One region of the Brevibacillus sp. B_LB10_24 genome, then DNA from elsewhere that is predicted to be linked to it. Evidence: riboswitches for the same ligand, from Rfam matches in the RefSeq annotation. Region 1 holds a riboswitch; the other holds the start of a gene.
What was found. Region 1 has a riboswitch for lysine ahead of ACI7RC_RS07680 (aspartate kinase). Riboswitches for the same ligand answer to the same signal wherever they lie in the genome.
Positions count from the first base shown of each region.

Region 2: another riboswitch for lysine. It lies ahead of dapD (2,3,4,5-tetrahydropyridine-2,6-dicarboxylate N-acetyltransferase); the one in region 1 lies ahead of ACI7RC_RS07680 (aspartate kinase).

Region 1 covers NZ_JBJQOQ010000006.1:4,914-21,256, reverse strand. Annotated here, with positions in the region: gene ACI7RC_RS07740 (electron transfer flavoprotein subunit beta/FixA family protein) at 1-291, shown strand, start outside; gene ACI7RC_RS07735 (electron transfer flavoprotein subunit alpha/FixB family protein) at 308-1,267, shown strand; gene ACI7RC_RS07730 (winged helix-turn-helix transcriptional regulator) at 1,322-1,645, opposite strand; partial or broken gene trxA (thioredoxin) at 1,870-2,193, shown strand; gene ACI7RC_RS07720 (ABC transporter substrate-binding protein) at 2,310-3,506, shown strand; gene ACI7RC_RS07715 (branched-chain amino acid ABC transporter permease) at 3,601-4,467, shown strand; gene ACI7RC_RS07710 (branched-chain amino acid ABC transporter permease) at 4,485-5,447, shown strand; gene ACI7RC_RS07705 (ABC transporter ATP-binding protein) at 5,448-6,227, shown strand; gene ACI7RC_RS07700 (ABC transporter ATP-binding protein) at 6,211-6,927, shown strand; partial or broken gene ACI7RC_RS07695 (TraB/GumN family protein) at 7,032-7,127, shown strand; gene ACI7RC_RS07690 (YxiJ family protein) at 7,216-7,587, shown strand; gene uvrC (excinuclease ABC subunit UvrC) at 7,740-9,515, shown strand; lysine riboswitch at 9,610-9,801, shown strand; gene ACI7RC_RS07680 (aspartate kinase) at 9,983-11,224, shown strand; SAM riboswitch class I at 11,337-11,446, shown strand; gene metX (homoserine O-acetyltransferase MetX) at 11,534-12,598, shown strand; gene ACI7RC_RS07670 (DUF2507 domain-containing protein) at 12,665-13,141, opposite strand; gene ACI7RC_RS07665 (succinate dehydrogenase cytochrome b558 subunit) at 13,618-14,232, shown strand; gene sdhA (succinate dehydrogenase flavoprotein subunit) at 14,251-16,011, shown strand; gene sdhB (succinate dehydrogenase iron-sulfur subunit) at 16,014-16,343, shown strand, end outside.
Region 2 covers NZ_JBJQOQ010000032.1:14,902-31,244, forward strand. Annotated here, with positions in the region: gene ACI7RC_RS22020 (hypothetical protein) at 120-719, opposite strand; gene ACI7RC_RS22025 (YktB family protein) at 995-1,633, shown strand; gene ACI7RC_RS22030 (NAD(P)H-dependent flavin oxidoreductase) at 1,704-2,666, opposite strand; gene ACI7RC_RS22035 (aminotransferase class I/II-fold pyridoxal phosphate-dependent enzyme) at 2,840-4,312, shown strand; gene ACI7RC_RS22040 (hypothetical protein) at 4,379-6,490, opposite strand; gene ACI7RC_RS22045 (GapA-binding peptide SR1P) at 6,642-6,767, opposite strand; gene ACI7RC_RS22050 (DUF3055 domain-containing protein) at 6,995-7,294, opposite strand; gene ACI7RC_RS22055 (MarR family winged helix-turn-helix transcriptional regulator) at 7,541-8,065, opposite strand; gene ACI7RC_RS22060 (DUF1885 family protein) at 8,251-8,679, shown strand; gene ACI7RC_RS22065 (DUF4912 domain-containing protein) at 8,866-9,231, opposite strand; gene ACI7RC_RS22070 (hypothetical protein) at 9,358-9,948, opposite strand; gene ACI7RC_RS22075 (hypothetical protein) at 10,197-10,418, shown strand; gene ACI7RC_RS22080 (N-acetyldiaminopimelate deacetylase) at 10,474-11,607, opposite strand; gene ACI7RC_RS22085 (aspartate aminotransferase family protein) at 11,624-12,823, opposite strand; gene dapD (2,3,4,5-tetrahydropyridine-2,6-dicarboxylate N-acetyltransferase) at 12,889-13,599, opposite strand; lysine riboswitch at 13,706-13,891, opposite strand; gene corA (magnesium/cobalt transporter CorA) at 13,964-14,920, opposite strand; gene trpB (tryptophan synthase subunit beta) at 15,100-16,260, opposite strand.

The DNA.
Region 1 (16,343 bases):
GATGTGGAGATCGTCGAAACTTCCCTGCCGGTATTGGTGACGGCCCAACAGGGCTTGAACGAACCCCGCTACCCGTCACTGCCGGGGATTATGAAAGCCAAGAAAAAGCCTCTGGAGCGCTGGTCGGCCGATGATCTGGGGTTATCCGGCGCAGATGTGCAGGCCAAAACGAGAGTGGTGGACCAGTATTTGCCGCCGAAAAAACAGGCGGGACGCATTCTCTCGGGCGACATTCCGGCACAGGCAGCCGAATTGGTGCAGCTGCTCCGCAACGAAGCAAAAGTGATCTAAGGGGAGAGGGATTAGGATGAATAAGGTACTTGTTCTGGCAGAAGTACGCGACGGCCAATTGCGCAATGTCTCATTTGAAGCCCTGGCGGCAGCCAAGACACTTGCTGAAGGCGGCGAAGTGTCAGCGGTCGTGATCGGATCCGCTGCAGACGGGTACGCCGATGAACTGGCAAGGCACGGCGCCGATAAAGTATATACGGTTGCAGACGACCAGCTCGCCAAGTATACGCCAGACGGTTACAGCCAGGCGTTCACACATGTGATCCGGGAAGCTTCTCCCGATGCGATCATCGCCGGGCACACGGCGATGGGACGGGACCTCGCTCCCCGTGTTGCAGCCCGGCTCGGGTATGGATTGGTCTCCGATGTGACCGCAGTAGAAGCTGGACCGGTTTTTGTTCGTCCGATCTACGCCGGCAAGGCGTTCCAAAAGCGGTCGTTTGCCGGCGAAAAGATCTTCGTGACCATCCGCCCCAACAACATCGCGGTCAGCGAGCCTGATCCGGCAAGGACGGCCGAAGTGATCCCGCTTCAGGCCGAGATCAAAGACCTTCGCACCATCGTCAAGGAAGTCGTACGGAAAACGTCGGGGAAAGTAGACTTGTCGGAGGCAAAAATCATCATTTCCGGCGGGCGGGGGGTAAAAAGCGCCGAAGGTTTCCAACCGCTGGAGGAACTGGCGGCAGTCCTCGGGGCGGCTGTCGGCGCATCCCGCGGCGCTTGTGATGCAGGCTATTGCGACTACGGACTGCAGATCGGGCAGACCGGCAAGGTGGTGACGCCCGACCTGTACATTGCCTGCGGCATTTCCGGGGCGATCCAGCATCTGGCGGGAATGTCCAACTCCAAGGTCATCGTGGCCATCAACAAAGACCCGGAGGCGCCGATTTTCCAGGTAGCCGATTACGGAATCGTCGGCGATTTGTTTGAAGTTGTGCCCCTGCTGACAAAAGAGTTCAAAAGTTTACTGGGATAAGAAAGAAAAAAGAGGCAGATCTTGAACAGGAACCAAGATCTCCTCTTTTGCATTTCATTCCCAACGTTCTCCCCACACACCGATGGCATCAATGACTGATTTTAAATCCTTGCCTTTTTCGGTCAATTCGTACTCGATGCGTACAGGGGTCTCGGGGTACACCCGGCGGACGACAATTCCTGCTGCTTCCAGCTCTTTCATTCGCTCAGTCAGCATCCGGTCGCTCATATCCGGTATTTGCTCTTTTACATCTTTAAATCTACACGGACCGCTCATGAGGACGCGAACGATCAAACCGGTCCAGCGTTTTCCGATTATTTCCATCGCCTTCTCGTATTTCGGACACATATGAGAGTAGTCGTAATGTTTTGGTTCCATTCGAATCACCCTATATCTATTGTAAAGCGTAAAGTAGGAAACGTACAACGTCTAATTTCCTTACAATATGCCGTTTTTCAAGGAAAATGTCAATCTGACCGTATCTTTTGCAAACGATGGGCAGAATATGTGTATGTTTGAAAGTGTCGCTTGCCATAGTTATTTTCGTAAGGGAATGGTATACTTTTGAATCGTAAGGTGATTCACAAAGCAAAACAAGGAGGAGATCCTTCATGGCAATTGTAAACGTATCAGATCAAACCTTTGCCCAAGAAGTGGAAAGCGGTACCGTACTCGTCGATTTCTGGGCGCCTTGGTGCGGTCCTTGCAAAATGATAGCCCCGGTTCTGGAGCAAATCGATAGTGAGGTAGGAGAGAAACTAAAAATCGCCAAGCTGAACGTCGATGAAAATCCCGAAACGAGCGGCCGCTTTGGCGTCATGTCGATTCCGACCCTGATGGTCTTCAAAGACGGCCAAATGGTCGATAAGGTAATCGGCTTCCAGCCAAAAGAAGCCTTGATGGCAACACTGGGCAAACACTTGTAAGTGGCATATTTTGACAGCATCAGACATCTGATGCTGTTTTTTTGTTGCGTTTCAAGAATGTATCTATTAAAATGCTTATTATGCTTAAAAGAAATATTATGACTCAGGGGGTAGCCATGAAGAGATCGAATTTTCTGAAATCATTGTGCACGGTGTTCCTTGGGACAACCTTGCTCGTCGGTTGTTCGGGCGGCAATACCGCGCCGGAGAGCAGCAAACCGGCTGAAAATGCAGAGGCAAATACGGGGGCAGCCAACGAAGGCGGAGGAGAAATAGACGCGAAGATTGGCGCTGTATTTATCCTCTCCGGTTCCAGTGCGGCATACGGGGAAGCCCAACGCAACGGGGTGGACCTGGCTGTTGCCGAGCTGAATGAAGCCAACAAAGGCAAGCTGAAGCTGGAAGTGCAATACGAAGACACTGGCGGTAAGAAAGAAAGCGCCATTAACGCGGTGAACAAGCTCGTCAATGACGAAAAAGTTGTCGGAATCATCGGTCCGACTCTGTCGGGCGAAATGTTTGCTGCCGGTCCGGTAGCCAACGAAGCGGAGATCCCGATCTTCGGTGTTTCCAACACGGTAGAAGGCATCAATGACATCGGCGAGTTCGTGTTCCGCAACTCACTGCCGGAATCCATCGCCGTTCCTACGGCAATGAAAGCTGCCAATGACAAAATGCACTTCAAAACGGCAGCATTGCTTTACGCATCCAACGACGATTTTTCTGTTTCCGGATACAAAACCATGAAGAAAACAGCAGAAGAGATGGGGCTGCAAATCCTGGGCGAAGCCAGCTTCGCAGTAGGGGATGTCGACTTCTCCGCGCAATTGACCAAGGTAAAAGAACTGAATCCGGACGTGCTTCTGGTGTCCGCTCTGTATAAAGAAGGCTCTTTAGTCGTGAAAAAAGCAAGAGAGTTGGGAATCCAATCTACAATTCTCGGGGGCAACGGCTTTAACAATCCGAAGGTATTTGAAATCGCCGGCCCTGCTGCGGAAGGCCTGATCGTCGCTACGCCGTTCAGCCCGGAAAAGCAGGATGACAAGGTACAAGCCTTCGTAAAAGCCTATGAAGCGAAATACGGCTCCAAACCGGACCAGTTCGCTGCCCAGGCGTATGACGGCATCTACATTATTGCTCAATCGCTGCTGCAGGCAGGCAAAGCAGACCGCCAGGTACTGCGTGACGAACTGGCGAAGCTGAAAGACTTCCAAGGGGTATCCGGCAAGCTGTCCTTCGACGAGAATCGGAATCCGATCGGTGACGCCGTCGTTGTTGTCGCAAAGGACGGAAAATACGTACCCTTTGAGTAAAATCTGAATGGTTTGATTGATTGTAAATAGGGGTGTTGCCCGGGTGTTCCCGGGCATTCCTATTCCCCCAAGCGATGAAAAGAGGTGAAGCGGCTTGTTCTGGCAGCAGCTTGTAAATGGTTTAACCGTTGGCAGTACGTACTCGCTTATCGCCCTCGGCTATACCCTGATTTTTGGCGTTCTCGGCATTATCAACATGGCACATGGACAAATCTTCATCTTCGGCTCGCTGGTTGGCCTGATGATGATGACCAGCTTTCACATGCCGATCGGCGTCGCTTTTATCGTGACCATTGCCGTATCGGCCGTATTTGGGTTGATCCTCGAATACACCGCTCTGCGTCCGCTCCGCAAAAAGAATGTTCCCCACCTGGCGCCGCTGATCAGCACGATCGGCTTTGCTACGATCCTGGACGAAGGCATGAACCGGCTGTTTGGCGCCGATTCGCGAGCGTTCCCATCCAGCTTTGGCGACCGGATCTACGATCTGGGTCTGTTCCAGCTGCGCAGCGTCGACCTGGTGATTTTGGGAATATCGCTGGTGCTGATGTTTGTCCTGCACTTTTGGATCAACCGGACAAAGCTGGGCAAAGCGATTCGCGCTACCGCGGAGAATGCGGAGACGGCGAGTGTTTTGGGCATCAACACCAACATGGTGATCGTTGCGACGGTCATCCTGGCGTCTGCGCTCGGCGGAGTGGCTGGCGTACTGATTGGCATGACCTATTCTGCCTTGATTCCGTCCATGGGCCTGACCCTTGGGTTCAAAGGCTTGGCCGTGCTGATCCTGGGCGGGGTAGGTAGTATCCCCGGTGCAATGGTTTGCGGTATTATCCTTGGTGTAATCGAAGTCTTTTCAGTGGCCTATGGAGATTCCAGTTATCGGGATGCTGTGGCATTTGGACTCATAATCCTAATTTTGTTGATTAGGCCCCAAGGACTATTTGGCCGGAGAACCTAGAGGGGAGTTGTCTTTACATGGATTTTCTCAATCCTTATAACCTGCAGGTTTTGACATTTATCGTCTTAAACTGCATTTTGGCGATCAGTATCTTCATCACCTTGGCAACGGGCCAGCTGTCGCTCGGGCACGCCGGATTTATGAGCATCGGGGCCTATACGGCCAGCATATTGACCAAGAGCGGGGATGTTCCCCTGCTGCTGGCGCTGGTCTTGGGAGCGCTCGTGGCTGGATTGGTAGCGCTGTTGATCGGGGCCCCGACGTTGAAACTGCACGGGCTGTACCTGGCGATCGCAACGCTCGGCTTCGGTGAGGTCGTTCGCGTCATCTTCCTAAACCTGGAGATCACCAACGGGGCTTTGGGCTTGACTGGACTCACTTCCGTCGGCAGCTATCTTTACGATCTGGAGAAGGCTGTGGGTCTCAAGGCGCAAGCCGTCGGACTCTCCGTTTCTCAGATGAAGGCGATGTCGACGCTGGTGTTTGTCCTGGTGATATTCTTGATCATCCTCTTCCTTGCGCTGCGTTTGAACCATTCGCGCCTGGGACGGGCATTTGAAGCGATTCGCGCGGATGAAACTGCGGCGAGAGCGATGGGGCTGCAAGTCAATTACTACAAGATGCTGGCATTTGTGATCGGCGCCGTCTTGGCGGGATTCTGCGGCGGTCTGTTCGCCCATATCACCACGGCCATCACGCCGGGCGACTTTAACTACCACAGAGTCGTCGAGATCCTTTCGTTTGCAGTCATCGGCGGCAGCGAGATCATCTGGGGGCCGCTGTTCGGAGCTGTCATTCTGACCGCTTTGCCCGAGGTGCTGCGCGGTTTGGCCGATTATAAAATGATGCTGTACGGCGTCATCATGGTCCTGGTCATGGCGTTTCGGCCGCACGGACTCATCGCTGCCGACACCTTCAAAAAACTGTTTGGCAAACGCCGGGCCAAACAGCAGGAACAACAGACGAAAGAGGTGGCGTAAGTGTTGCTTGAACTAACCAATATCGGCAAGAGCTTTGGCGGGATCACGGCACTTCGCGATGTGAACTTTACGGTGAACGAAGGGGAGATCGTCGGCCTGATCGGTCCCAACGGCGCCGGCAAGACGACGATTTTCAACATGGTGACCGGAATTTTCCCGCCTACGCAGGGGACGATCTCGTTTGCCGGCCGCTCCTTAAACGGGGTCCCTCCGCATAAAATCACCGAACTGGGCATCGCCCGCACCTTCCAGAATATTCGCCTGTTTGGGCATATGAACGCGACCGACAACGTGAAAGTCGGCTGCCACACCCGCACGCACGCAGGCTTTTGGAACTCCTTGCTGCGGCTGCCGGGGCAGCGGCGGGAAGAGCGGGAAGTCCAGAAAAAGGCAGAGGAGCTGCTGGAATTTGTCGGTCTCTCCCACATCGCCGACGTGCGTTCCGACACGCTGGCCTACGGTCAGCAGCGCCGCCTGGAAATCGCCCGCGCTTTGGCGACGGAGCCGAAATTGCTGCTGCTGGACGAGCCGGCGGCCGGGATGATCGAGAGTGAGACGAAAGACCTGATGGAGCTCGTAAGTAAGATCCGCGACATGGGCATTACGGTCCTGTTGGTCGAACACGATATGGGCCTGGTAATGAACCTGTGCGACAAGGTGGTCTGCATCAACTTCGGCGTCAAGATCGCCGAGGGAGCGCCTGACCACGTGCAAAATCATCCGGACGTCATCGAAGCTTACCTGGGGAAGGAGGATGAGCAAGATGCTGAGCATGCGTGATGTGAGCACTTCCTACGGACAGATCAAAGCGATCCGCGATATCTCGATCGACGTCCCCGAGGGAAAAATAGTCGGCCTGATCGGAGCCAACGGGGCGGGCAAGACGACGACGATGAAAACGATCGCCGGACTGCTCAAACCGGAAAAAGGAACGATTACCTTTGAGGGAAAACGGGTAGACGGCTGGAAGCCTTACCGCCTGGTACAGGCCGGCCTCGCGCTGGTGCCGGAAGGCCGGGCGATCCTCGGCCAGATGACTGTTCTGGAGAATCTGGAGATGGGCGCCTATCAGCGAAAAGACCCGGCCGGGGTCAAACAAGACCTGGAAAAGATGATGACCTGGTTTCCGATCCTGCGCGAGCGGATCGACCAGCTGGGCGGCACCATGTCCGGCGGCCAGCAGCAGATGCTGGCGATCGCCCGGGCGCTGATGTCCCGCCCTAAGCTGCTGCTGCTCGACGAGCCTTCAATGGGACTGGCGCCAATCGTCGTCTCCGAGATCTTTCGCACGATCAAGGAGATCAACCGCGAAGGCACAACGATCCTGATCGTCGAGCAGAACGTCAAACAGGTCCTGAAGATCGCCGACTACGGCTACGTCCTGGAAGCGGGCCGGATCGTCTATGAAGGGGACGGCAAATCGCTGTTGAACGACGAAAAAGTGACCGAAGCCTATTTGGGCGGAAAAAAGCACGCATAAAAGAAGCAAGTGAGTGGAAACTGCCAAAATACATGCCGTTGGCAGTTTTTTTCTTTATAAAATTTAGGAAACATACGCTATAGCAAAAAGAGGGCAAGCATACCTCCTTCGTTGTTGTGGGTGCCGGTCATTTCGCATTGGAGGGCATGATCATCGACCAGTTGAGGGACAAGGGCTACAACGTGGAGTTTGTACAATAACTTTTATGGGCTAGAGGGCCAGTCATCCCGTTGAAGTACTTCCGCTCGGAATACCCACTTGGGTGGCGTTTTTGAGGAGGTTTCGATAATGTACAATATATTGAAAAAATTGAAGGATTTGGAATCTGACCTTTATCTTCCATTTCCTCACGAAGATACAGATAAAATACAAGAAGATTTTCACTCGGAGTTCTTAAAACTGTCAGATGAAGAGAATGATTTCACTGGTGATTTTCATTCTTACGGCATGAATATCGCTGGAAGTCTAAGTTATGTTTTAGCTGGCAAGACAAGTCAAATACCGAAACGTCAAGTTGAAATGCTGCAGTTTTCGTTCTTTGATTTATTCATCCAGTACAAATTTTTGGAAGGGAAAACAGTGAACTACAAATATTTCCAAAAGGAATATAAAAGCTTTGAAGAAGCAAGAAAGCTGTTGGTTATCCTTCTGTCTACATAGTTTTTTTACCTGCCTGTTGCACAAACGAAAGATCGTCAAGCCTTTGCTCTGACGGTTTTTCTTCATTTTCCCCATGAAATGACCGGAACGTTTGTGCTACTATGGAGAGTAGAGCAAAATTACGTTACGGCCTATGAAAGGGGGGAGCTTACGTGAGCACGATAAAAGACAAACTGGCCGTGCTGCCTGACAAACCGGGCTGTTACCTGATGAAAAACAAGCAGGGCGAAATCATCTACGTCGGCAAGGCAAAAGTCCTGAAAAACCGCGTTCGCTCTTACTTTACGGGCAGCCATGACGGCAAGACGCAGCTTCTGGTGAGCGAGATCGCCGACTTTGAATACATCGTCGTCTCCTCCCCGATCGAGGCGCTGATCCTGGAGTGCAACCTGATCAAGCAGCACAATCCGCGTTACAATGTCATGCTGAAGGACGACAAGACCTATCCGTACATCAAGATTACCAATGACACGCATCCGCGGCTGGAGATCACCCGCAAGGTGAAGAAAGACAAGGCGAAGTACTTCGGACCGTACCCGAACGCCGGGGCGGCAAACGAGGTGAAAAAACTGCTCGACCGTCTCTACCCGCTGCGCAAGTGCAAGACCCTGCCCAAACAGGTGTGCCTGTACTACCACATGGGCCAGTGTTTGGCTCCTTGCGTCTACGAGGTGGACCAAGAGGAGAATCAGCGGATCGCCCTTGAAATCGCCAAGTTTCTCGACGGCGGCCATGAGGCGATGAAGGCGGAACTGACGGAAAAGATGATGCAGGCGGCCGAGAATATGGAGTACGAGCGGGCCAAGGAGCTGCGCGACCAAATTCACAATATCGAAGCGGTGATGGAGAAACAGAAGATCACCCTGATAGACACGGTAGACCGGGATATTATCGGCTTTGCGACGGACAAAGGCTGGATGTGCGTCCAGGTGTTTTACATGCGCCAGGGAAAAATGATCGAGCGGGAGTCGGCGGCCTTTCCTTTTTACGCGGACGAGACAGAGGATTTCATGTCGTACGTGACCCAATTCTACTACGATAAACAACAGGCCCTGCCAAAAGAGATTCTCCTGCCGCAGGAAAGCGAGCCGGAGCTGCTGGCAGAGTGGCTGGGGGTCAAAGTGCTGACGCCGAAGCGGGGCAAAAAGCACGAGCTGGTGCAGATGGCCTGCGAAAACGCGAGACTCTCCTTGGAAGAAAAATTCTCGCTGATGTCCAAGGATGAAGCGCGGACTGTCCAGGCCGTGCACAACCTCGGCCACATACTGGGTATCAGCGTGCCCCATCGCATCGAAGCGTTCGACAACTCGAACATTCAGGGCGTGGAGCCTGTTTCGGCGATGGTCGTCTTTACCGACGGCCGTCCGGACAAGAAAGAATACCGCAAGTTCAAGATCAAAACGGTAACCGGACCGGACGATTACGGTTCGATGCGTGAAGTGATCCGCCGCCGCTACACTCGGCTCCTGAGAGAGAACCAGGATTTGCCCGATCTGATCGTCATCGACGGCGGCAAGGGGCAGATCAGCGCGGCGATGGAAGTGCTCCAGGACGAGCTGGGGCTGTACATTCCGGTGTGCGGACTGGCCAAGGACGAGAAACATAAAACCGCGGAGCTGTTGTTTGGCGACCCGCCCGCGCCTGTCGAGCTGAAACGGGACAGTTACGAGTTTTACCTGCTGCAGCGCATTCAGGACGAGGTGCACCGTTTTGCGATCACCTTCCACCGGAGTGCCCGCAGCAAGTCGCTGCTCAGCTCACAGCTCGACGAGATTCCAGGCGTTGGCGAACGGAGACGAAAGCTGCTGTTTCAACACTTCGGGTCGATCGAACGGATGCGTCAGGCGAGTGTAGAGGAGTATCGGCAATTGGGATTCGGTGACAAATTGGCGCGTGAAATCATCAAGTATCTGCGCAAAATGAATTGAACGCCGCTTGTTTACGTGGTATAATCCCTTTCAAATGAATAACTAGAACTCACTTCCCTCGTTTGGAGAGTTAAAGCTCCCAACCGAATCGCAGAAGTGAGCTAGAGGCGCGAAGGCCATGAGTACCCTCTTCGAGATGCGGGCATCGACGACGGGAGCGGGAAAGGGGCATTCGCCGAAGTGCGGCCGATTTGCTCGACATCTGCCGTGCTGGGTCTGCGTTGAACAAGCGCAGGACTGTCATCCGCGTGATTGCCTATCACCCGGATGGAGAGCTAACTCACTGAACAGGAGTCTGTTTGATACTGACTGCTGCTCGGAGTAGGGAAGGAGGAACCGGTATGTCCACACGTGGCAGCGGCAGGTTACATCCTCGTCGTTGCCTTTTTTAAATCATTTCTGACAATAAGACGTTTACCCACTTGATTTACGTATCGGATCCAAGAGAGAAGGAGAGAGAAGCCAGAATGGGTTTGATTGTGCAAAAGTACGGCGGCACCTCGGTGGGGACTGTCGAACGCATCATGCGGGTCGCAGACCGGATTATTGAGTATAAAAACGCGGGCAACGACATGGTGGTGGTCGTTTCGGCCATGGGGAAGTCGACAGACGTTTTGATCGAGATGGCGAGACAGATCTCACCCAATCCGTCAGCGCGGGAAATGGATATGCTGCTTACGACGGGCGAACAGGTTTCCATCGCACTGCTGGCCATGGCCCTGCAGCAAAAAGGATATGAGGCGGTCTCTTTGACCGGCTGGCAGGCGGGCATCGCCACGGAATCCGTGCACGGAAAAGCCCGAATTCAGGAAGTGGACCCCGCCCGGATACGTTCGGAGCTGCAGCGGGGACGCATTGTCATCGTCGCCGGTTTTCAGGGGATCAGCGAAAAAGGCGAAATCACGACATTGGGACGCGGCGGATCAGACACGACTGCCGTGGCGCTGGCCGGGAGCTTGCGGGCGGATAAATGTGAAATTTTTACCGATGTATCCGGTGTATACACCGCCGACCCGCGCGTCGTTCCGATGGCGCAAAAATTGGACAGCATCTCGTACGATGAAATGCTGGAGCTGGCGATCCTCGGTGCCGGGGTGCTTCATCCCAGATCCGTGGAAGCGGCGAAAAAATACAAGGTGAAATTAGTGGTCAGATCAAGCTTTTCACCAGAAGAAGGAACTTGCGTAGAGGAGGCTGCCGATATGGAAACAGGAAGAGTAGTAAGCGGTGTTGCCCACGATGAAGATATCGCCAAGATTACCGTCGTAGGAATGCCGGCTCGAGTTGGGACGTTGTCGCGGCTGTTCAACACCTTGGCGGGTGCCCAAATCAACGTCGACATTATCATTCAAAGCTCGTACGATGCCGCCGTCACCAATATTTCCTTCACCGTTTCTTCGGATGATCTGGATAGGACACTCGGAACGCTGGCCGCTTTTCAGGAAGCACTCGGCTTTGACAAGGTGGAGCACGAATCGGGCTTGGCCAAGGTCTCGATCGTCGGCGCAGGGATGATCACCAATCCGGGCGTCGCCGCCGAAATGTTCCAACAGCTTGCGGAGCAGGACATCTCGATCAAGATGGTCTCTACTTCCGACATCAAGGTATCCTGCGTCATTCCCGCCGAGCAGACCAGCCTGGCCGTGCGCACCCTGCATACGGCGTTCGGGCTTGACGTGGCAGAGGAAGCGGTCGTTCACGGCATCTGAGGAGCCCCAAAATCTCCGTTTGGCGGTTGACAGGAAAAGACTCCCGGCGTATGATTAAGAAAAGTTTTTAAAATGGCTATGGTTTGGTGTAGTTTGACAATTTCACAAAAGACTCTTATCAAGAGTGGTGGAGGGACTGGCCCGATGAAACCCGGCAACCCCGCAAGAGCGGAGAGGTGCTAAATCCTACAAGTGTAACAGCGTGCACTTGAGAGATAAGAGTGGGTGACCGGGATGTCTGTTGCACCCCCTCTTCTCCAAAGAAGAGGGGGTTTGTTTTTTCTTTTAATCGGCAAGGGGGAAGCGCAAGTGAAACGTGTGGCAATCGGGGATGTGGTTCTCGAATCAGGAGAATGTATTCGGCAGGTAGAAGTAGGGTATCAGGCGTATGGGACATATGACCGCGAGGCGAACAACGCCGTGGTGGTCTGCCATGCGCTGACCGGAGATGTCTACGTAGCTGGAGACGAACAGCGCGCCGGGTGGTGGGAGGGGTTGATCGGTCCAGGCATGCCGATCGACACCAACAAGTATTACGTGATCTGCAGCAATGTACTTGGCGGCTGCTACGGCACGACGGGACCGGCCAGCTTGTGTCCCGAAGACGGCAAGCCCTATGGCTCGCGATTTCCGTTCATCACGATTCGCGACATGGTCCGGGTGCAGCGCCGGCTGCTGGAGGTCCTCGGTGTCGAACAGCTCTATGCGGTCATCGGCGGATCTGTCGGCGGGATGCAGGTGTACGAGTGGATGACCGAGTACCCGGAGATGATGCAGCTGGCCCTTCCGATTGCCACCTGTTCGCGGTTTTCGGCGATCGCCATCGCCTATAATGACGCGGCCCGTCAGGCGATCCAATCTGATCCCGAGTGGCAGGGCGGCGATTACTACCCTGCGGCCGGACCGAGGCGGGGGCTTTCGGTAGCGAGAATGATCGGGATGATCACCTACCGCACGGCGGAGCTGTTCGAGGAGCGGTTCGGGCGAAGCCTGCAGGCGACCAATGATTCCGATCCGTCCCAGACGATGTTTCAAATCGAAAGCTATTTGCGCTATCAGGGCGAAAAGCTGGTAGACCGCTTTGACGCCAACAGCTATCTCACCCTGCTCAAGGCGATGGATACGCACGACATCGGGGTAAACCGGGGAGGCATCGAACAGGCGCTCTCCCGTGTCCGGGCGAAGGTAGTCAGTATCGCCATTGACAGCGACCTGCTCTACCCTGACTCGCATCAGCGAGATATGGCAGATCTGATGGAACGCCTGGGGAAGAAAATCGACTTCTACCTGATGGAATCCAAATACGGCCACGACGGGTTTCTGGTTGAATTTCAGAAGATGGGGAGGATTATCAAGCCTTACTTCGACAGATGAAAGCAGGCTGGGATCGGCAGCAAGCAAAAAGGCTCCGCCGGAATGCAGGCGGAGTCCTCGTTTTGCCTAGTGCTTGTCCTCCGAATAGACATGGATGGTGACAAGGCGCTGTTTGCCGGGTACAATGGGACTTATGACAAGCTCTGCCCGCACCTTTTTCTTCAAGCAGCGGCCCATTGCTCCGGCGATGATCCCGCACTCGAAGGAAAGGGAATGTTTCAGCCGGCTGCCGGGAAGGTGGTCGTAGAGCAGATGGGTGAGGGAAAATTGACAGTAGTCAGAGGTTTCCTCCACCAGATCAAGCTTTCCGAGCCCAAGCCGGATGAACAGCATGGGCAAGTCAGCGGCGGATTTTAACCCAAATTCACTGCCGATGTCTTTGCCCAACCAGTAGAGGATTGGCGGTTCGCTTTCACCCAGCAGCTTTTGCGTCATCGTCTCACGCAAAAAATGATAGCCAAGGTAGGGCATATTCATTTGCTCCGCACGGGCGATTACGTCAGGGGCGAGGAGGGTAGCAAGCGGATCGATCGTTTGGCGCATCGTTTCGGCTCCTTTTTGTTGGGATTGTTACTACAATATGAGCCGGAGAATGCGGACATGACAGGTTTGACCCGCCAAGTTACAGAGCTGTCCAAAAGCCCGCGGCAAGCTTTTGATGTACCGTGCCGCTGTCGGCTTATTTTTTCTGTCTGACTGCGTTTATTCTAAAGATGAATTCAGTTCATCAATCGCTTGACGCTCTGTAGAGACAGGGGTAAAATGGTTGTGGTCAGATACCAAACGCCTATTCTCTACAATTTGACAAATTCGGACAAGCTTCACCGTCCGGATCAGAAATCGTTTACATAAAGCCTGTCCGGCGAGGGGGGGATGGCGATGAATAGTTTACTTGGCGGTAGTGAAAGAATGAGTCTAACCGGACTATCAATGGGACAGGATAGTGGAGAAGAGGTTAGGGTTTGATGGTTACGTTTTTCAAAGAAATAAGCGAGGACTGATCACAAGGGGGGCCCAGCATGGCGAACAGCCGTCAATTTTTTAACCATAGGCTGCATTCATTATTAGGCTTATTTCCAGTAGGTGCATTTTTGCTGGTTCATTTAACGGTCAACTACCAGGCGACGAAAGGAGCCGAAGCGTTCAATCGAGCAGCGGGAACGATGGAAAGCATTCCGTTTTTGCTGTTTGCTGAATTCCTTTTTATTTATCTTCCGCTTCTGTTCCATGCGATTTACGGTTTGTACTACGCGTTCCAATCGAAGAACAACGTAAGAAATTACGGTTATTTCCGCAACCAGATGTTCATGTGGCAGCGCATTACCGGGGTGTTTACCCTTATATTCGTTGCGTGGCACGTTTGGGAGACTCGGATTCAAATCGCCCTTGGCAACGTGGAATTAAACTACGACATGATGGCGAATATCCTGAGCAATCCGGTCATGGTCGTCTTCTACGTACTTGGCGTGCTCGCCGCTGTCTTCCACCTTTCCAACGGAATCTGGTCGTTCCTCGTACACTGGGGAATTACCATCGGGCCGCGCTCACAGCGAATTGCCACTTACTTTACGATGATCGTTTTCGTTCTGGTATCCTTCGTTGGCCTGCGGGCAGTGGCAGCATTTATTCAATAGAGACAGGGGGAAGAAATGATGGCAAAAGGCAAACTAATCGTCGTCGGCGGCGGATTGGCCGGCCTGATGGCGACAATCAAGGCAGCAGAACATGGAGTTCCCGTAGAACTGTTCTCCCTTGTTCCGGTTAAGCGTTCGCACTCCGTTTGCGCACAGGGCGGGATCAACGGCGCCGTCAATACCAAAGGGGAAGGCGACTCGACCTGGGAACACTTTGACGATACGATTTACGGCGGGGACTTTCTCGCCAATCAGCCTCCGGTAAAAGCGATGTGTGATGCCGCACCGGGGATTATCTACATGCTGGACCGGATGGGCGTCATGTTTAACCGGACACCTGAAGGGCTGCTTGACTTCCGCCGCTTCGGAGGAACGAAGCACCACCGCACGGCGTTCGCCGGGGCGACGACCGGCCAGCAGCTTCTGTACGCGCTGGATGAACAGGTGCGCCGCTTTGAGACGGAAGGCCTCGTCACCAAGTACGAATACTGGGACTTCCTGGGGGCCGTCCTGGATGACGCTGGCGTCTGCCGGGGAATTACCGCGCAAAATCAGCGTTCCGGCGAAATCAAGTCGTTTGCTTCCGACGCCGTCATCATGGCGACCGGCGGACCGGGGATCATCTTCGGCAAGACGACCAACTCGATTATCAATACGGGTACGGCTGCTTCCGAACTGTACCAGCAAGGGGTTATCTACGCGAACGGCGAGTTTATCCAGATTCACCCGACGGCGATTCCGGGGGATGACAAGCTGCGCCTGATGTCCGAGTCTGCCCGCGGTGAAGGCGGACGGATCTGGACGTACAAAGACGGAAAGCCTTGGTATTTCCTGGAAGAAAAATATCCGGCGTATGGCAACCTGGTACCCCGCGACATCGCGACGAGGGAAATTTTCCACGTCTGCGTTGACATGAAATTGGGGATCAACGGCGAAAACGTGGTATACTTGGACTTGTCACACAAGGATCCAAAAGAACTGGACGTAAAACTCGGCGGGATCATTGAGATCTACGAGAAATTCGTCGGGGATGACCCGCGGAAGGTTCCGATGAAGATCTTCCCGGCTGTCCACTACTCGATGGGCGGCATGTGGGTCGACTACAACCAAATGACCAACATCCCAGGACTGTTCGCCGCAGGCGAGTGTGACTACTCGCAGCACGGCGCCAACCGTCTCGGTGCCAACTCGCTGCTCTCCGCCATTTTCGGCGGCATGGTTGCAGGACCGAAGGCGATTGAGTACATCAACGGTTTAAATAAATCCTCCAGCGATCTTTCCAGCAGCGTTTTGGACAGCTATACCAAAAAGCATCAGGATAAGTACGAGAACATCCTGAAAATGGACGGAACGGAAAACGCGTATGTGATTCACCGTGAGCTGGGCGAGTGGATGACGGACAACGTAACAGTCGTTCGCTACAACGATCGCCTGCAAAAGACGGATGAAAAAATTCAGGAATTGATGGAGCGCTACAAGAAGATCAACATCAATGATACGCAGCGCTGGAGCAACGCCGGCGCGTCCTTCACCCGCCACCTCTGGAACATGCTGGTATTGGCCCGGGTGATTACCTTGGGTGCCCTGCAGCGCAACGAAAGCCGCGGTGCCCACTACAAGCCGGACTTCCCGGAGAGAAACGACAAGGATTTCCTGAAGACCACGATGGCCAAATTCAACCCTGAGACGCTGGCTCCCGACATTACCTACGAGGATGTAGACATTTCGCTGATTCCGCCGCGTATACGTGACTACTCGCACGATAAGGGAGGACATTGATCATGGCCGAAAAGTATGTTCAGTTGATCGTGACTCGTCAAGACACTCCTGACAGCACACCATATAATGAGGAATTCAAGGTTCCGTACCGTCCCGGAATGAACGTCATCTCCGCTTTGATGGAGGTTCAGCGCAATCCGGTTAACGCTCAGGGGCAAAAGACAAAGCCTGTCGTATGGGAATCCAACTGTTTGGAAGAGGTTTGCGGCGCCTGCTCGATGGTGATCAACGGCAAGCCCCGCCAAGCCTGCTCGGCTTTGGTCGACAAGCTGGAACAGCCGATCCGCATCGCTCCGATGACTACGTTCCCGGTACAGCGCGACCTCTCCGTT
Region 2 (16,343 bases), on a different contig from region 1:
ACTGCCAGTGAACAAAAGCGTAGAAGCGGCATCCTCTCGATCGGAGTTTGCCGCTTCTATCCCGTGTGCCGCCAGACTAATTCCATTTTCAACCTACCTATCCGCTTTATTCTCACCTGCTACGCTTCTAATAACAGCATTTCCCGTCTAAGCTTCTTCAGACGATCTTTTGATTTGTTGATCGAAGACTTGTCGTTTGCCTGCAGAGCGTCATACAGCGTGGCCAGCTCATAATCCAGCTCCAGGCGAAGAACCGGAATCCTTTCCTCTGCATCACGGCGTTTCAACGCGGCAATTACCTGATCAATCGTCACACTGCACGCTTTTTCGTAGATCACCTTTTTCTCAGCTCCTTTAATCTCAATAATTCTCACGGCCTCCCCGTAACGGATGTTTTTGACCAGGATTTGCTGTTCGCCGACAATTTTGACGACGGCGTGTCCTTTTGCCTGCTCGATGAACTGGTAAAGCACTGTAGCCAAGCGCATATCCAAAACGATGCCGTCTAACCCTGAAAGCTTGAAGGCTTCTCCCTGTTTGTGCAACGTGAGGCAATAACTACCCGATGCGGTCTTCACAAGTACACAAAACTGCTTTGGCTCCTCCCGCCAGGCGATATCCAACCCGTTCTCCACTAACACCTGCAGCAGTCTCTTTAAGGTGGGACGGTCAAACCAGACAGCGACATTGCTGTACTCCAATTGGTTATAAGCAGTCATCACGGCACCCTCCCTTAACAGAATAATCAGATTACTGTAACAGCCATGTGGGAGTGAGTGGTATATCATATTATTCGCCACTCTTGTTTGCCATTCCTTGCAGACAACTTTTTCGCCTCACTTTTTCACAGGCGCCGCTGCCATATGCCTGCCCTACCTTTATTATCCGACTTTTCCGGCCATTTTGCCAGAGGCAATCCATGCAGTCTTGGCAGTATTATTTTCCAATCGGTTGTGATATCATATGGTCAGTTTTGCAATAGGGAGTGATCACTTTGTCTACGTTTACAGGTTTTGCGCAAGAGGACTTTGACGTATTTTCCGTTGAAGGCCTGGATGCGCGCATGGATCAGATCAAATCGTTGATCCGCCCAAAGCTGGAATATTTGGGTCAGCACTTCGCCCCCGCCCTTTCCCTGCAGACTGGGCAGGAGATGTTCTACCACGTAGCAAAGCACGCCAGACGGACCGTGAATCCGCCCGCTGATACCTGGGTGGCCTGGGCTGCCGACAAGCGCGGCTATAAAAAACACCCGCACTTTCAGCTAGGCATGTGGGGAACGCACCTCTTCGCCTGGTTTGCCCTCATATACGAGTCACCCTTTAAGCAAGAGATCGGACAAGCAATGGAAGAGCGAATTGATGAAATCATGGAAATCGTCCCTGCCGAGTTTCGCTGGTCGCCTGATCACACCCAGCCTGAGAGCACCCCGCAGAGCCAGCTGGGCAAAGCCGGCGTCCTGCAATTGATCGATCGCTTGCAGCGCGTGAAGAAGGCGGAAATCCTCTGCGGTATTACCATCGACCGGCACGATCCGATTTTGGGCGACGCCGAAAAGCTCCTCGGCCGCCTGGAACAGACCTACTCGATCCTGACCCGCGTGTACCACCTGACTGCCGTCGCCGTCAGGTAATACCCAAATATATGCAAAGAACAGGTCCGCTTTCACCAAGATGGGAAGCAAACCTGTTCTTTTTGCACATTCAGGAGCTGATGATGTTCTCCAGACGCCCGATAATTTCGTTCGCCTGGCCAAACATGCGGTCAAACAACTGCTGCACCGTAGGCACATCGTGTATCAGGCCGATCACCTGGCCCGCCCAGCCGAACCCGGTCTCATCCCCTTCATGGATATAGGTTCGGTTTCGCTGCCCGCTGATCAACGTTTTTAACTGCTCGTACCCGGCACCTTCCGCTTCCAGCGCGAGGATCTGATCAGAACCTGGCGTGCGAACGACCCGCCCCGGTGTGCCCAAGGTGCGTTTGATGACTGTCGTGTCGTGTTCGGTTCCCTTGACCAGCGCTTCTTGGTAGGCCGGGTGAGCGTGAACGCACTCCTTGGTGGCAATGAAGCGCGTGCCCATTTCCACGCCTTCCGCTCCCAGAGCCAGCGCAGCCACCAAACCGCGGCCGTCGCCGATTCCGCCGCTGGCCAGCACGGGAATCGAAACAGCCTCGGCGACCCTGGGAACGAGCACCATCGTGCCGATATCGTCCCGCCCCAGGTGGCCGCCGCCTTCCTGGCCCACCGCCATCACAGCGTCAGCTCCGACTGCCTCCGCTTTTTGCGCCTGCCTGACCGAAGCTACCAGTACCAGCTTTTTGATGTCATGCCCGTCAAGCCGGCGGATCAACGGCTCGGGATTTCCGCCGGTAACCGTGATCACTTTTACCCCCTCTTCCACTGCCGCTTCCAACAAGTGTTCGTATGAACGATCGTGCTGACCGATGGCAAAGTTGACGCCAAACGGTTTGTCCGTCATCGACCGAACCTTGCGGATTTCTTCTCGAAGCGCCTCTGCAGAGGGCAGCGTCATGGCGGTTATCTGCCCCAAACCGCCCGCATTTGACACCGCTGCCGCCAAATTTGCATAGGCTAAATACGCCAACCCTCCCTGTACGACAGGGTACTTGATGCCAAGCATACTCGTCACTCTCGTCTGCATACCATCACTCCCTCCTTACTGTTCACTTCTCGCCGTACCCGGCCAATTCCTTCCAATATCCGCCGCCGCTCTGGAAATCCCTGAAAAATGTACTTGCTTTCCCCCACACGTCTGCTATACTCAATATTGTTTTTTTGCATATTTATTCTGTTTATAAAGCGAGGCGATACACAATGAGACAAGCAAAAACTCCTCTGTTTAGCGGTCTGTTAGAACATGCCAAGAAAAACCCCATTCAATTTCACATTCCAGGCCATAAAAAAGGGATGGGCATGAATCCGACCTTCCGCGAGTTTATCGGGGAGAACGCCCTCTCCATTGATCTGATCAACATCGCCCCGCTGGACGATCTGCATCACCCCAAAGCGATGATCAAAGAAGCGCAGGAGTTGGCTGCTGAAGCATTCGGCGCCGACCATACCTTCTTTTCCGTACAGGGGACGAGTGGAGCGATCATAGCGATGATCATGGCCACCTGCAACCCTGGAGATAAAATCATTGTGCCGCGCAATGTGCACAAATCCGTATTATCGGCAATCATTTTTGCCGGGGCGATTCCCGTATTCATCCATCCGGTCATGGACGAGCGCTTGGGAATCTCCCACGGCATAACCAACAATGCGGTGCAAAAAGCACTGGAGGCTCACCCTGATGCCGCTGCCCTCCTGGTGATCAACCCGACTTACTTCGGCATTTCCGGCGATTTGCGGCAGATTGTCCGGACCGCGCACAATTACGAGATACCCGTCTTAGTCGACGAGGCCCATGGCGTCCACATTCACTTCCACGATGAGATGCCGCTTTCCGCCATGCAGGCAGGCGCTGACATGGCGGCGACCAGTGTGCACAAGCTGGGCGGCTCGCTGACGCAAAGCTCGATCCTGAATGTGCGGGAAGGCCTGGTTGACGTAGGCCGTGTCAAGACGATCTTAAGCATGCTGACGACGACGTCTACCTCGTACATCTTGCTGGCTTCGCTCGATATGGCCCGCCAGCACCTGGCTCTGCACGGGCGCGAGCTGCTTGCGAGAGCGATTCAGTTGGCCGAGACAGCGCGCGAACAGATTAATCAGATCCCCCGCATCCGCTGTGTCGGTCCAGAGATCCTGGGCGGCCCGGCTACGTTTGCGATGGATCCGACCAAACTTCTGATCCACGTACGGGAACTAGGGATTACTGGATGGGAAGTAGAAAATTGGCTTCGCGAAAAATACCAGATCGAAGTGGAGATGAGCGACTTGTACAACGTCCTCTGCTTCGTCACAGCCGGCGATACAGAAGAGGCGATCGAGACGCTGGTCAATGCTCTGCGCCATCTCTCCATCGAATTCGCCCATATGAATGAAGCGGAACCGCTCACAGTCACCCTTCCGGAAATACCCGTGCTGTCTCTCTCTCCCCGGGATGCGTTTTACGCCGAAACAGAAGCGGTCCCGCTGGTGGAAGCGGCAGGCCGGATCACGACGGAATTCATCATGGTGTATCCGCCAGGGATCCCGATCTTCCTGCCAGGAGAAGTGATCACGGAAGAAAATATCCTGTACATCCAGGAGAACATCCGCGCTGGGTTGCCTGTACAGGGGCCGGAAGACGAGTCCCTGCAGACCATCAAGGTAGTCAAGCGGCAGGAAGCGATATCTGGTTAAGGGAACTTCGATATAAACGAAAAATCCCGAGGTTTTTCCACCTCGGGATTTTTTGCGTACTCTTTTTTACGGATAGACACGGATCGTGATCTTTTCAAACGGAGTGCTGTTCAACAGATCGATCACTTCATGGTAATAGTCGATGAAATCCTCCACGTAGTAGGACTGCTCACGGCTGCCGCCTTTGAAAATGAATTGCACTTTGTCCGCATCGTTGTTGACCAGCACACCGGTCAAGCGGCCTTCGTTAAACAATTCCTCCATCGTGTATTCCTTGATCTCACCGTTATTGCCGCCGTTATCCCCGTCATCGTCGCGAGGCCAGTCAAATGCCATCGTGTAAACAGCCGGGCTTCCGCTGCGCGTATCGATCCAAACGGCACGGTTTCCACCGAGGCTAAGCTCGCTTGGCTGGGCATTGTAATTCAGCCCTTCGCCGTAGGAACCGCGGTCTATATCGTAAAACATGTAGTCAAATTTGTCGGGGTCCCGCGGAAGCGCCTCTTGGAATACTATCATGTTGCGGGCGATTTGCGGGCGAAGCTGATCGCCTGCTCTGTTGCCGAAAACCGGCCAGTATCGCTCAGAGCTCAGCGAATAATAGTACAGGTCCCAATCATACGGTCCTTCCTCTGTCCAGACGATGTAATTGTCTCCGATGTGAGCGTCTTTCGCCTGTGCCTGACGACGGACAGAGTAGCTCTCATATGTCTTGATATCGTATATATTGATGCTTGAGCCGCCGTAATCATCCGACAGCCAGGTGATGTAGCTGCCGTTCGTATCCAGGCTCTTCAGGTTTCGGGCGTAACCGACTTCCTTTTGGCTTCCGGTAGCCAGGTCAGTCAGATAGACAGTTCCGCCACTGCCGGATTCGCTAAGCCAGACAAGCTTGCTTCCTGCGAGTGCATAAAACTCTTTGGAAGGATACTCTCTTTGACCAGTTACACGCTTTTGAGTGCCTGATTTAATGTTGTAAGCCATCAAGGCGTCGTCTCCGTAATTGTACCAAACGACCCAAGAGTTGCTCACCAGCGGACGCTCAGCAGATTGATTTGACGAAATCACTTTCGCCTGCTTGGACTCGACGTTGTACAAGACGACTTCATCGGTCCGTTTATCCTTGTGGTTGATAAAGACGACGTATTTGTCGCTGCCGGAAGGTTGACTCGGATCGCTGATCGTCCCGCCCAGGTTGATGGTATCACCATTGCGGAAATTGTGCAGATGCAGTTGGATATCTTCGCGATACCCCAGTCCAAACAACAAATTGTTTCCGTTTAAACTGAAATTGTTGCTGCTTTGGACTCCTCTGTCGATGTGCTCGGTGCGTTTCGTGCTGATGCCGTAGGACATCAGATCGCTGCCTTCCAGGAAAACGATCCGGTTTCCGGAGATTTTGGGGTATTCCCGATCTTGGGTATCGTCAGTTATCTTGGTCTCCCTGCCGCTCTCGATATCGTAATAGTAGATAACGGATCTTCCGCGGCGGCTGTCGTTATAGGCGACAATTCCCCTGTCAATCGTGGGGTGGCCTTGGTATCCATCCCTTACGACAAGAGCCTTCTCTTTTTTGGTAGAGAGGTCGTAAGCGTAGATATCGCTGTTGCCGTTTCGTTCGTCTTCCCACACGACATACGAACCGTCTACAGCAGGTGAACTGGCCTCATTGCTCTTCGAGATTCTCATTTCGACACCTTCGTTGATGTCGTAAGCGTAGATATCGGTCCCTCTGTCGCGACCGTCTTCCCAGACGACGTATCCGCCCTTCAGGTCCAGCTCTCTTCCCGGTCTGGCATCGTCTCCTGAGATACGCTTCGTCTTCTTTCTATTGATATCGTACAGGTATACAGCTTCACTGCCTCTTTTGTCATCAATCCAGGCTATGTAATTGCCATCTACCTTCAGCCCTGTTTTACTGTGGCCGTCTGCAGCGATGCTTGTCGACTTCTCGGCATCTAGGTCATACAGGATCACCGCATAATCGTCATCGTTTTGGTTGATCCAAACCGCGTAGCTGTCAGACACGCCAATACCTGCCTCAGACGAAGGGCTTCCGGCATTCAACTCCAGCTTTGTCTCCGACCAAATCCCCTCTGCATGAACAGGCATTCCGCTCCATAGGGAGGCGCCCAGAACCGCAGCGGCAAGCATCCCCTGGATGCGTCGAATCTTCATATGTAATTCCTCCTCTTCCTCAATTCAGCGTTCTATCTATCTTTTTGTATCGCTCCCTTTTATTATCAGCTATATTCATAGAGTTGTAAACACGCAAAAACGGGGATTGGCCCATGCCCAAAAAAAAGCACCCATGCCCTGGGTGCGATCCTTAGTCTTCTTCGGTTTGGTGACAGCAATTGCAGCCGGAATCACAGATTCCGTATAAGGTTTTTACCTGATTGGATTCAAAGTGATCGATAATCGTACCACAGGTTTGACAGACGATGGTGCCCATGACTCCCCTCCACTTTCGCAAGGTAATGTACGATATCCTAATCAAAACATGTACGAAACTTTAATGTGATACATTTATAATAATATGTCATACTAATTGCGTCAACAGAAAAAATCATATTCATTAGCTCATTTTTTTATCACAATCTCAATCAATTAGTATGTCACATTTTGCCGCTTAGCCAAACAGAAAGAGCAGGGTTCCTGCTCTCCTGCTCCTTCATTGGTTCAATATTGGTTTTCTTCAAATGGCATTGATGGCAGATACTCCTGGAAAAACTGGGCAAGCTCCTCCGCCTCTTCCGAACAGTCGATGCGAAAAATGTGCTGAAGATAAGCGGGGTTATGCGCATCCTCAGAACTGAGAAGGGTAGAGCGCCCCGTTTGCATGCAGACGACCAATGGTTTCCCGTAAAACTTGTGGGTGAAGACAACCCCGAAGTCGTAACGCTTTCTGTCAGAAGCGAACCCAAAGAATCGAACTTGGGCTGTTTCAGACTCGTCATATAAGCTGTCATAACGGTCCATCGTTACCCCTCCCTTATTTTTTAAAAATTTCGTTCTTTTACAAGTTTACCATAATATTTTTGTCTTTGTCACGTAGACATTTTTTAACAAACGGAAAAATGGGCGATAATGGAAACCCCTATCCCAGATTCAGCCAGAGCTTATTTATGCGAATGCAGTTTAAGGAAGCACTCCCAGGTAGTATGCCTACATCCCCAGTAAAAAAACCGCCCGAGTAATAACTCGGACGGCAGTTCGAGCGCCGTTTTAAAAAGAGGCGTTGGAAGCGACAGGCAAGCGGTCTTCACTCTCTTGAATCCAGCGAACCTTTTCCGTCCCATGAAGCGTTTGTGCCAGAAAGGTCAGGCATTCAAAGAACAGCTCCAGCACGACAGGACTGTACCGTTCCTTCAATCGCTCCAGTGCGGCCGTCAACCGAAAGAGATCGGGCACGCTTTGACGGCTTTGTTCGATCACCCGTTTGCCGACCAGAGTCGGGTACACATTGACGACCCGGCCGTCCAGGTCTGACTTCTCAATCGTCACCAGGCCTTTATCCATCAGCTTCTTGATGTGGATGACAATCGAAGACGGATGCCAGAACGTCCAATCGGCAATCTGCGTTACCCGAACTCCTTCGTAACAGTAAATAATCCATAAGATATTCAATTGAACCGATGAATCCAAATTGGCTGCCTTGGCTGCCCGTTCCCAATCCTCTTTATTGACAACAGAAATTGCCCGCAACGTATTCAATGCTTCATACACTTGTCTGACCGTTGCCTCCTGCATGCCGTATTCCCCCCAGTCGGTTTTTCTCTGTAGCCGAATGAATATTGTTTATTATTGTACACTTTTCTGAAAACATCCGCAATTATTTTCCCAAACAACTAATTTTGTTGTCAAAGATAGACAGAAAATGCTACACTTAACCATAATGCACGTACGATAGATCAGGTATGGGAGTGAACGTAAAAGTGAATCTGCAGTCAGCCTATATATACTTTGTGGAAGGCTCCGCCATTCAACAAGCGACACTCGCCGATGTGAGGGAAAAGCTTCAACGCTACATCGATATGACCAAAAAGACGGGAGAGCAGTTAGGGTGGTGGTACAGCGAAGCCGCATTTCCCTACAAAATAGAAGATGCAGAAGACGAGAATGGCCCCTGGCTCTTGTTAAGAGGCCAAGACCCAAAGCTTTATAAATCGATCATCATCGGGGTCGGAACGAAAAAGGCCCAGGATACTGAACGGCATTACGTTCAAGTCACCCTCCCGCCGGTGGCAACACATGGCGACAAGAGCAAGGCGAATGAATTTTGCCGCTATTTAGCCCGCGAATTCAAAGGCGAACTGGTGCTGTTCAACGGCCGGGTGCAGTACTTCCAACCGCGCAAGCCCTAGCGGCAGGAATGACCCATCGGATGCACAAATCAGGGCATCGTATTCCTATTCAGTACGGGAACCGGTTTCGCCGGGCTTTTCATACTATTTCGACAAGGCTGCCGAAGACAACACCTGCGGACATGCCTTTTCTTTTTTCCGGCCAAAAAAACAGGCCCTGTCGAGGGCCTCTGCTTTGGTATCTTGTTACGAGATAACTTCAGAACGTGTCAGCGAATAGAATCTTCCATCAACCATACGTATTCCTAGATCGACGCAGTACATCAAGCCTTCGAGGACACCATAGAGAACCCATTCAGACGAGCGGTGATTGATGTCAAAGTCTGTGTACACATCCATGCCGTCATTTCGGATCTCATCGCGATCCGTCACATCGTAAAGCCTCAAGACAAATGGCAATTCGGCATAAGGTATGGCAAACTTCTCCTCGATCTCCTGCTGAAACTTCTCTGTCAAGTGCCAGGTCGCTATAAGGGACTGTTCATCTTTCCTGGATATGCGTATACTCGGGCCGTCAACATCAGTAGATGACCGCGCGGGATCTGTCTTCATTCGCTCCCATCTTTCCTTTCCAATGAAAACTTACTTTGTGATTTGTACAGCTTTATTTATTATATCATGGAGTTGCGAAAAATGAAATCGCGTACATCCAACTGTGAATCAGGAGAGGCCAATGGCCTACCTGCCGACGGTAAAGGTGTTTTCGCCAACCTTCACATAAGCGGAATTCTTATCCCGTTTCATCAAAACCTGGACTTTATACGTTCCGTACTGATCCAGCTTTGTTGAGATGAACGGCTCGGAAAAGTAGAAGCTGGTTTCGCTGCGCGTCGAGAAGGTTCGCTCGTCTCCGCCGGCAACCACTTTGCCGTTAGGGCCGACGAGGACCACCTTGAGAACCAATTCTTTTGAGACAGGCGCGTTATCTACCTCTACAAAGACGCCAAAACTGCGGGGAACGTCTTTATCCGTAAAATTTTTGACCGGATTGCTCAAGATGACGTCCCGGCTGCGCTTCTGCACTCCTTCCAAGACCAATACGTTGACAGCAGGCTTCTCCACTTCCAATTTTCCCGAATCCACGTCATAGTTGGAAAATGCCCCCAAACGGTCTACGATCTCCTGCACCGAGCTGACACTCGACGCCCCCAATTCCACTCCGACTTGTTCGCCGCCGACCGACACTTTGACGATTCCATCGCCGTTTGCAGCCGTCGATACGCCCGCGATCATGAGAGCCATTAGAATAGGTATAACTTTCTTCTTCATGCAGCAATCCTCCAGTAAGATTTCCGTAGCATAAGTCCTCCATTTTTTTACCCAACTGTTTAGACGCGAAAAAATGAAAATAGTTGTGGTCCATTCGAGATTTTTTTCAACAAAATCCACAGTATCCACAGGGCGGAACACGCGGAAATTCGGAAGTTTTTCACATGGACTTGTGGATAACTCGCGGTTTTAGTTTGAAAATTGCATTTTTTTGGCGAGGAGAACATAGTCCGTGGAGACCGGGAAAAATGGGCTCGCTTCGGCTGTGGCACGCCGGCGGGGAAGTAGGACTGGCCGTCTGCACTACAAAAAACGGCACGTCGACCAAAAAGGACTGGAAGTATTTCAACGTAGAATTTGGTCGACAGGCGTGTGCCGTTTTTTTCCGTTCCGACTGGGTGGGCGTTGCCAAGGCCTGTGCTCGCTCCATTTTTCCCGGTCTCCTCGAGGCTTCCGCTAGAAAAGATTAAAAAAAAACAGGCGCAGATTACACTGCGGCCTGTATCTTTCTTAAGCGGATTTGATTTATGCGGATGTTCCCGACTTCCACGTAAAATAGTCACAGATCAGCCGAATCGCCACTTCGATGGCTTGTTCGTCGGGTTCGAGCTTGGCGTGGTGCAAACCGTACGGAGTATTTACTCCGAGCCAGAACAGAAAACCGGGGATCTCTTCGAGGAAGAAGCCGAAATCCTCGGCGGTCATCGCTGGGGGGCACTCGATTAGCTCAAGACCGGGCCGGGTGGCTGCCCAGTCCATAAATTCTCTCGTGAGTGCCGGGTGATTGTACACCTGGCGGTAGCCTGAGCCGTAATCGATGGCGGCCTCGCATTCAAAGCCGGCTTCTATTCCTTTGAGTAAAGCCTCTATGCGGGATTGGATCTGCTGCAGCGACTCTTTGGAAAAGGTGCGGATGGTTCCCTCGAGCCGGGCGGATTCCGCGATGATGTTCTGTTTGGTGCCGCCGGTGATCTTGCCGACCGTCACGACCGCAGAGTCGAGCGGATCGACATTGCGGGCGACGACGGTCTGCAGCTGGGTCACCAGATGGCTGGCCGCGACGACCATGTCATTTGCCTTGTGGGGATACGCGGCGTGGCCGCCCTTACCTTTGAGATCGATAAAAAGCTCCGCCGTGTTGGCGAACAGGATTCCTTCGCGGGTCGCCACTGTGCCTACCGGATATTCGGGGGCAATATGCAGCGCGAAGATCTGATCGGGCCTCAGCTTTTGAAACACCTCGCTGTTCATCATCGGCAGGGCGCCCCCCGGCCCCTCTTCCGCCGGTTGAAAGACGAACAGCAGGTCGTCAGCGATCGGTTCGTGTACAAAATGGGTAAGGATGCCGAGGGCAATCGCCATGTGCATGTCGTGGCCGCAGGCGTGCATGTAGCCGGGATGTGTCGAGTGGAAGGGATAGCTGGTCTCTTCTTCTATCGGCAGCCCGTCCATGTCGGTCCGCCACGCGAACGTGCGGGACGGATTGGTTCCCTTCACTTTTGCCAGAATCCCTGTGCGCCACGTCTCGATCTCCATCCGATCTTGCGGGAGCGACCGCAAATAGTCGAGCAGGTAGGCCTGCGTTTTCACTTCTTGAAAGCCCGGTTCGGGAATTTGATGCAGGTCCCGGCGTATTTGGACAAACGGTTGAACCGTCATGGGAATGCTCCTCCCTCTAGGAAACCTTTGCTGTGATCTCAGCCAGCGCCTCGGCAAACCGGTCTGCTTCTGCACGCGTCAGGGTAAGCGGCGGCAGGAGCCGGACAATCGTCTTCTGGGTCACGTCGACAAGGATGCCGGCAGCAAGCAGTTCGCCCTGGATCCGGCTGACCTGCTCAGCGGAGAGCTTCATCTGCAAGCCCAGCATCATGCCCTTGCCGCGAATCTCTGCGTACCAGGCCGGATTGTCTTGGACCAGGAGGGACAGCCGCTCACGCAGGTAGGCGGCAGTCTGATTGGACTGCTCTATGAAGGAGGGCTCCAAAATGACGTCCAATACCGCATTGCCAAGCGCCGCACTAAGCGGCGACGGGGCAAATGTCGTGCCGTGATCGCCCGGCCCGAACAGATCCATCAATCGTTCCCCTGCGATTACTCCGCCGAGCGGCAAGCCCCCGCCGACCCCTTTGGCAAACAAGATCAGATCAGGGGTAATGCCGGCGTGCTGGTAGGCAAACAGCGTGCCCGTCCGTCCCATGCCGGTCTGGATTTCATCGATGCAGAAAAGCGTTCCAGTTTCCCGGCAGAGCCGCTCTACCTCTTGCAGATACGACTGCGAGAGCGTAATGATGCCGCCGGAACCGAGGATCGGCTCCATCAGCACGGCTGCCGGCCGTTCGCGCTCGAACACGGCTACAAGCTCGTCCACGTCCTGCGCTTCTATTTCAAACACGGGAAACGCCGGGCTGGGAAAGTCCTGGTACACGTGTGCCTGGCGGGTGAGCCGGAGCGCTCCGAGCGTCCGGCCGTGAAAGCTGTTTTTCAACACGACGACACCAGAACGTCCATTCGCTTCGCGAACCGTCCACTTGTGGATCAGCTTGATCGCTGCCTCCGTCGCCTCTGCGCCGGAATTGCCGAAAAAGACCTTCCCCTTGATCGAATGCTCCACCAGCCGCTGAGCCAGGCGAATAGCGGGAGGATTTAAAAAGACATTGGAGATGTGCAAAAACTTCTCGCCTTGTTCTCGCAAAGCGCTGATGATCGCCGGATGGGAATGTCCCAGCACGTTGACCGCCAGTCCGGTAAACAAGTCCAGATACGCCTTTCCCTCTACGTCGTACAGGTAGTTTCCCTCGCCTTTCGCAATCGCGATCGGCAGGCGTTTATAGGTGGACATGAGATACTCTTGATCCAATGAACGCCAGTCATCCACGGTGACGCCCTCCTTCTGGGGTATGCCCCAGTTTCTTTCTGTTTTATTACTTGATAGGAATTTCCTTACAGCTGGCGCAATTCCTGTTTAATTTCCGTCTTTGACTTGGTTTTATCGTCGATCTGCTTGATGATCCGGGCAGGAATTCCCGCTACGACGACACCCGGCGGCACATCGTCAATGACGACTGCTCCGGCGGCGACGACCGAGCCTTTGCCGACTCGCACGCCCTCCAAAATCACGGCGTTGGCCCCAACAACTACATCATCTTCGACAATAACGGGAGTGGCGGAAGGCGGCTCTACTACACCGGCGATAACCGCCCCTGCACCGATGTGGCAGTTTTTTCCGATCGTGCCGCGGCCGCCAACGACGACGTTCATATCGATCATCGTGCCTTCGCCGATTACCGCTCCGATATTGATCATCGCGCCCATCATGATGACAGCATTGTTGCCGATCGACACCTGATCGCGAATGATCGCTCCTGGCTCTATCCGGGCCTGTATCTCCTTCGTATCGAGCAGCGGTATAGCCGAATTGCGGCGGTCGCTCTCCACGATGTAATCTTCGATTTGCTCTTTGTGCTGCTCCAAAGCCGGCTTGATTTCCTTCCATTCGCCGAACAGCACGCCGACGTTATTGCTGATAAACGCCTTGGTATTGGCGCCAAAGTCGATCCCTTCCAGGTTTCCTTTCACGTGAACCTTGACCGGAGTCTTCTTTTCACTCTTCTGAATAAAAGCGATGATTTCGTGCGCATCCATCATTTTCACTGGTATTGGCCTCCCATTAGCTGTCTGAAACCGTCACAAAGGCGATTTTGCCAACAAAAAAAGCAATGAGCGGATCGCATCTCATTGCACTCTCTTGCCTTGGCAAATGATCAATAGCGCTCCACGAAAGATCCTCTTTCATGACAGGATGTCCATTATTCACGGGCCATCCCAGCCTTCGTTTGAATGGGGCAAACAAAAGCTTCGGCGCATTGGCCTTTCTTCCTTTCCTGAACCCCCATCTTTCCAAATGGAAAGGAGTACTGATCCGCTGCGCACCTCTATTTATCATGACGGTATTGAGTTGATTTTTACTCTACCAGATTTCACGCGAACAGACAACTGTATTGTTTGCGTCCCCCTGTCACTCGTCCTCGTTAAACCACCCTTTCTTCTTGAACCAGGCCATCATGAGCAGGGCGATGGATGCCATCAGGCCGAGGACGAGATAGTACCCGTCAGGCCACTCCAATTCCGGCATCACCTTAAAATTCATCCCGTAGACGCCGGCGATAAAGGTGAGCGGCATAAAGATCGTGGCGATCACAGTCAGTGTGGTCATGATCGTGTTCGTCCGGTTGGTGTTGATCGACATGTAGCTGTCCCGCAGATCAGACGTTATCTCCCGGTTCCGCTCGATCATCTCGGTCAGCTTCAGCAGGTGATCGTGTATATCGGCCAGATAGAAGCGATACTCCTCCAGCCCTTGTAAATGCGTGGAATTCAGCATGCGGTAGACCAGATCGCGCATAGGAAAAATCGAATGGCGAACTTTCAAGAGGTCGTTGCGGATTTCAAAAACCCGGTCAAGCCTTCTGCGCAGGGACTTCGCCTCCCCGTGTTCTCCAAGGTCGACGAGCCTGTCTTCCATTTGATCGACGATCGGGAAGTAAAAATCGACCAGCTTGTCAATGACCGTGGAGGCGACGTGCAGCGTGTTTTGGATCAGCTCGCCCTTTTCCGGCAGTTGGTTCCATACCTCATCGATCTCCTGCAGCGGCGCTTTGTGGTAAGAGACGATGTATTTCTCCGCGACGAACAGGTCAACCTCCACGACGTCCAGCGTCTCCCGGTTTAGCGCGTGCAATACAAAAAAATGGTAGTTGGCAAAATGATCCAGCTTCGGCCGCTGAATGAAGTACAGGCAATCCTCGATGCTGAGCGGATGAAAGTGAAAATAAGTCCGCAGCAAATCAGACTCCTGTTCGCTCGGCTCGCTGAAATCCACCCAATACCACAGGATATCTTCGGCAGATAACTGTTCGAGAGAAAGATCGGTCAGAAAGCGGCGATCCGTCGTCAGCGCCTGGATTCTCAACACGGGCTGTTTCACATCCTTTGTCTTCTAAACTCGGCCAGCAGGGTTCAAATTCAGTCTGACCCGTTTTGGCAAAGGCTATCAGTCCATTTTGCAGAGTTTTTGACAGATACGCATGTTCTTCTCCGCTAAACGCAAAAAGACCCGCCTCGATGAAAGCGCGGGTCTTGCATTTGCTTCCTCTAATTTAACATCTGGAAGACTTGCTCTACGTCTTTGTCGCCTCTGCCGGAGAGGTTCACGATGAGAATCTGATCCCGGTTCATCGTCGGGGCCAGTTTCAACGCGTAGGCGACGGCATGGGAGCTTTCCAGGGCAGGGATGATCCCCTCTGTTTTGGACAGGATCTGAAAAGCTTCGAGCACTTCCTCGTTCGTCACCGTATAGTACTCGGCGCGGCCGGTTTCCTTCAAATAGCTGTGTTCCGGACCGATGCCTGGATAATCCAGACCGGCGGCGATGGAGTAGGTCGGCTGCGGATTTCCTTCCTCGTCGAGCAGCACCAGGCATTTGAAGCCGTGGATGACGGCCGGCACTCCTTTGGTCAGGGTAGCTGCCTGGTCGGGCTCGACGCCGATCAAGCGTACACCCGCTTCCTCGATGTAGTGGGCAAAGGCGCCGATGGCATTGCTTCCGCCCCCTACGCAGGCGATGACGGCGTCAGGCAGACGGCCTTCTTTTTCAAGGATCTGCCGCTTCGACTCTTCGCTGACAATCGCCTGAAAGTGCTTGACCATCGTCGGGAACGGATGCGGTCCCACTGCTGAGCCGAGCAGGTAGAACGTGTTCCGATAGTTTTGCACCAAATCGTTCAGAGCCTCGTCTACCGCATCTTTCAGCCTACCCTGTCCCTTGGAGACGGGAACGACCTTCGCTCCCAAGAGCTCCATTCTGAAGACATTGAGCGCCTGCCGCCTGGTATCTTCCGCTCCCATGTAGATCGTGCAATCCATGCCAAACATCGCACAGGCGGTCGCGGTTGCTACTCCGTGCTGGCCTGCTCCCGTTTCGGCGATGACGCGCTTGGCTCCCATGCGTTTGGCCAGCAAAATTTGTCCGATGACATTGTTGATTTTATGGGCACCGGTGTGGTTTAAATCTTCCCTTTTCAGGTAAATTTTCGCACCGTTGCATTTTTCTGTCAGGTTTCTCGCGTACGTGAGGGGATTTTCCCTGCCGACGTATTCCTTTAAATAGTACAAGTACTCTTGTTTAAACTCCGGATCGTCCTTGTACTTCTCAAATTGTTCGGCCAAATAGTCTAAAACCTCTTTCAATTCGGGCGGAACGAAGCTTCCACCAAACTGGCCGAAGTACCCCGGTTCAAACTCTGCTGTGCTCATGTGTATCTCCTCCTCAGCTCTTCTCCTGCTCTGCTCAGGGGCAGTGCATTTATAACCTACAATACAATCGGCCGGATAAAATG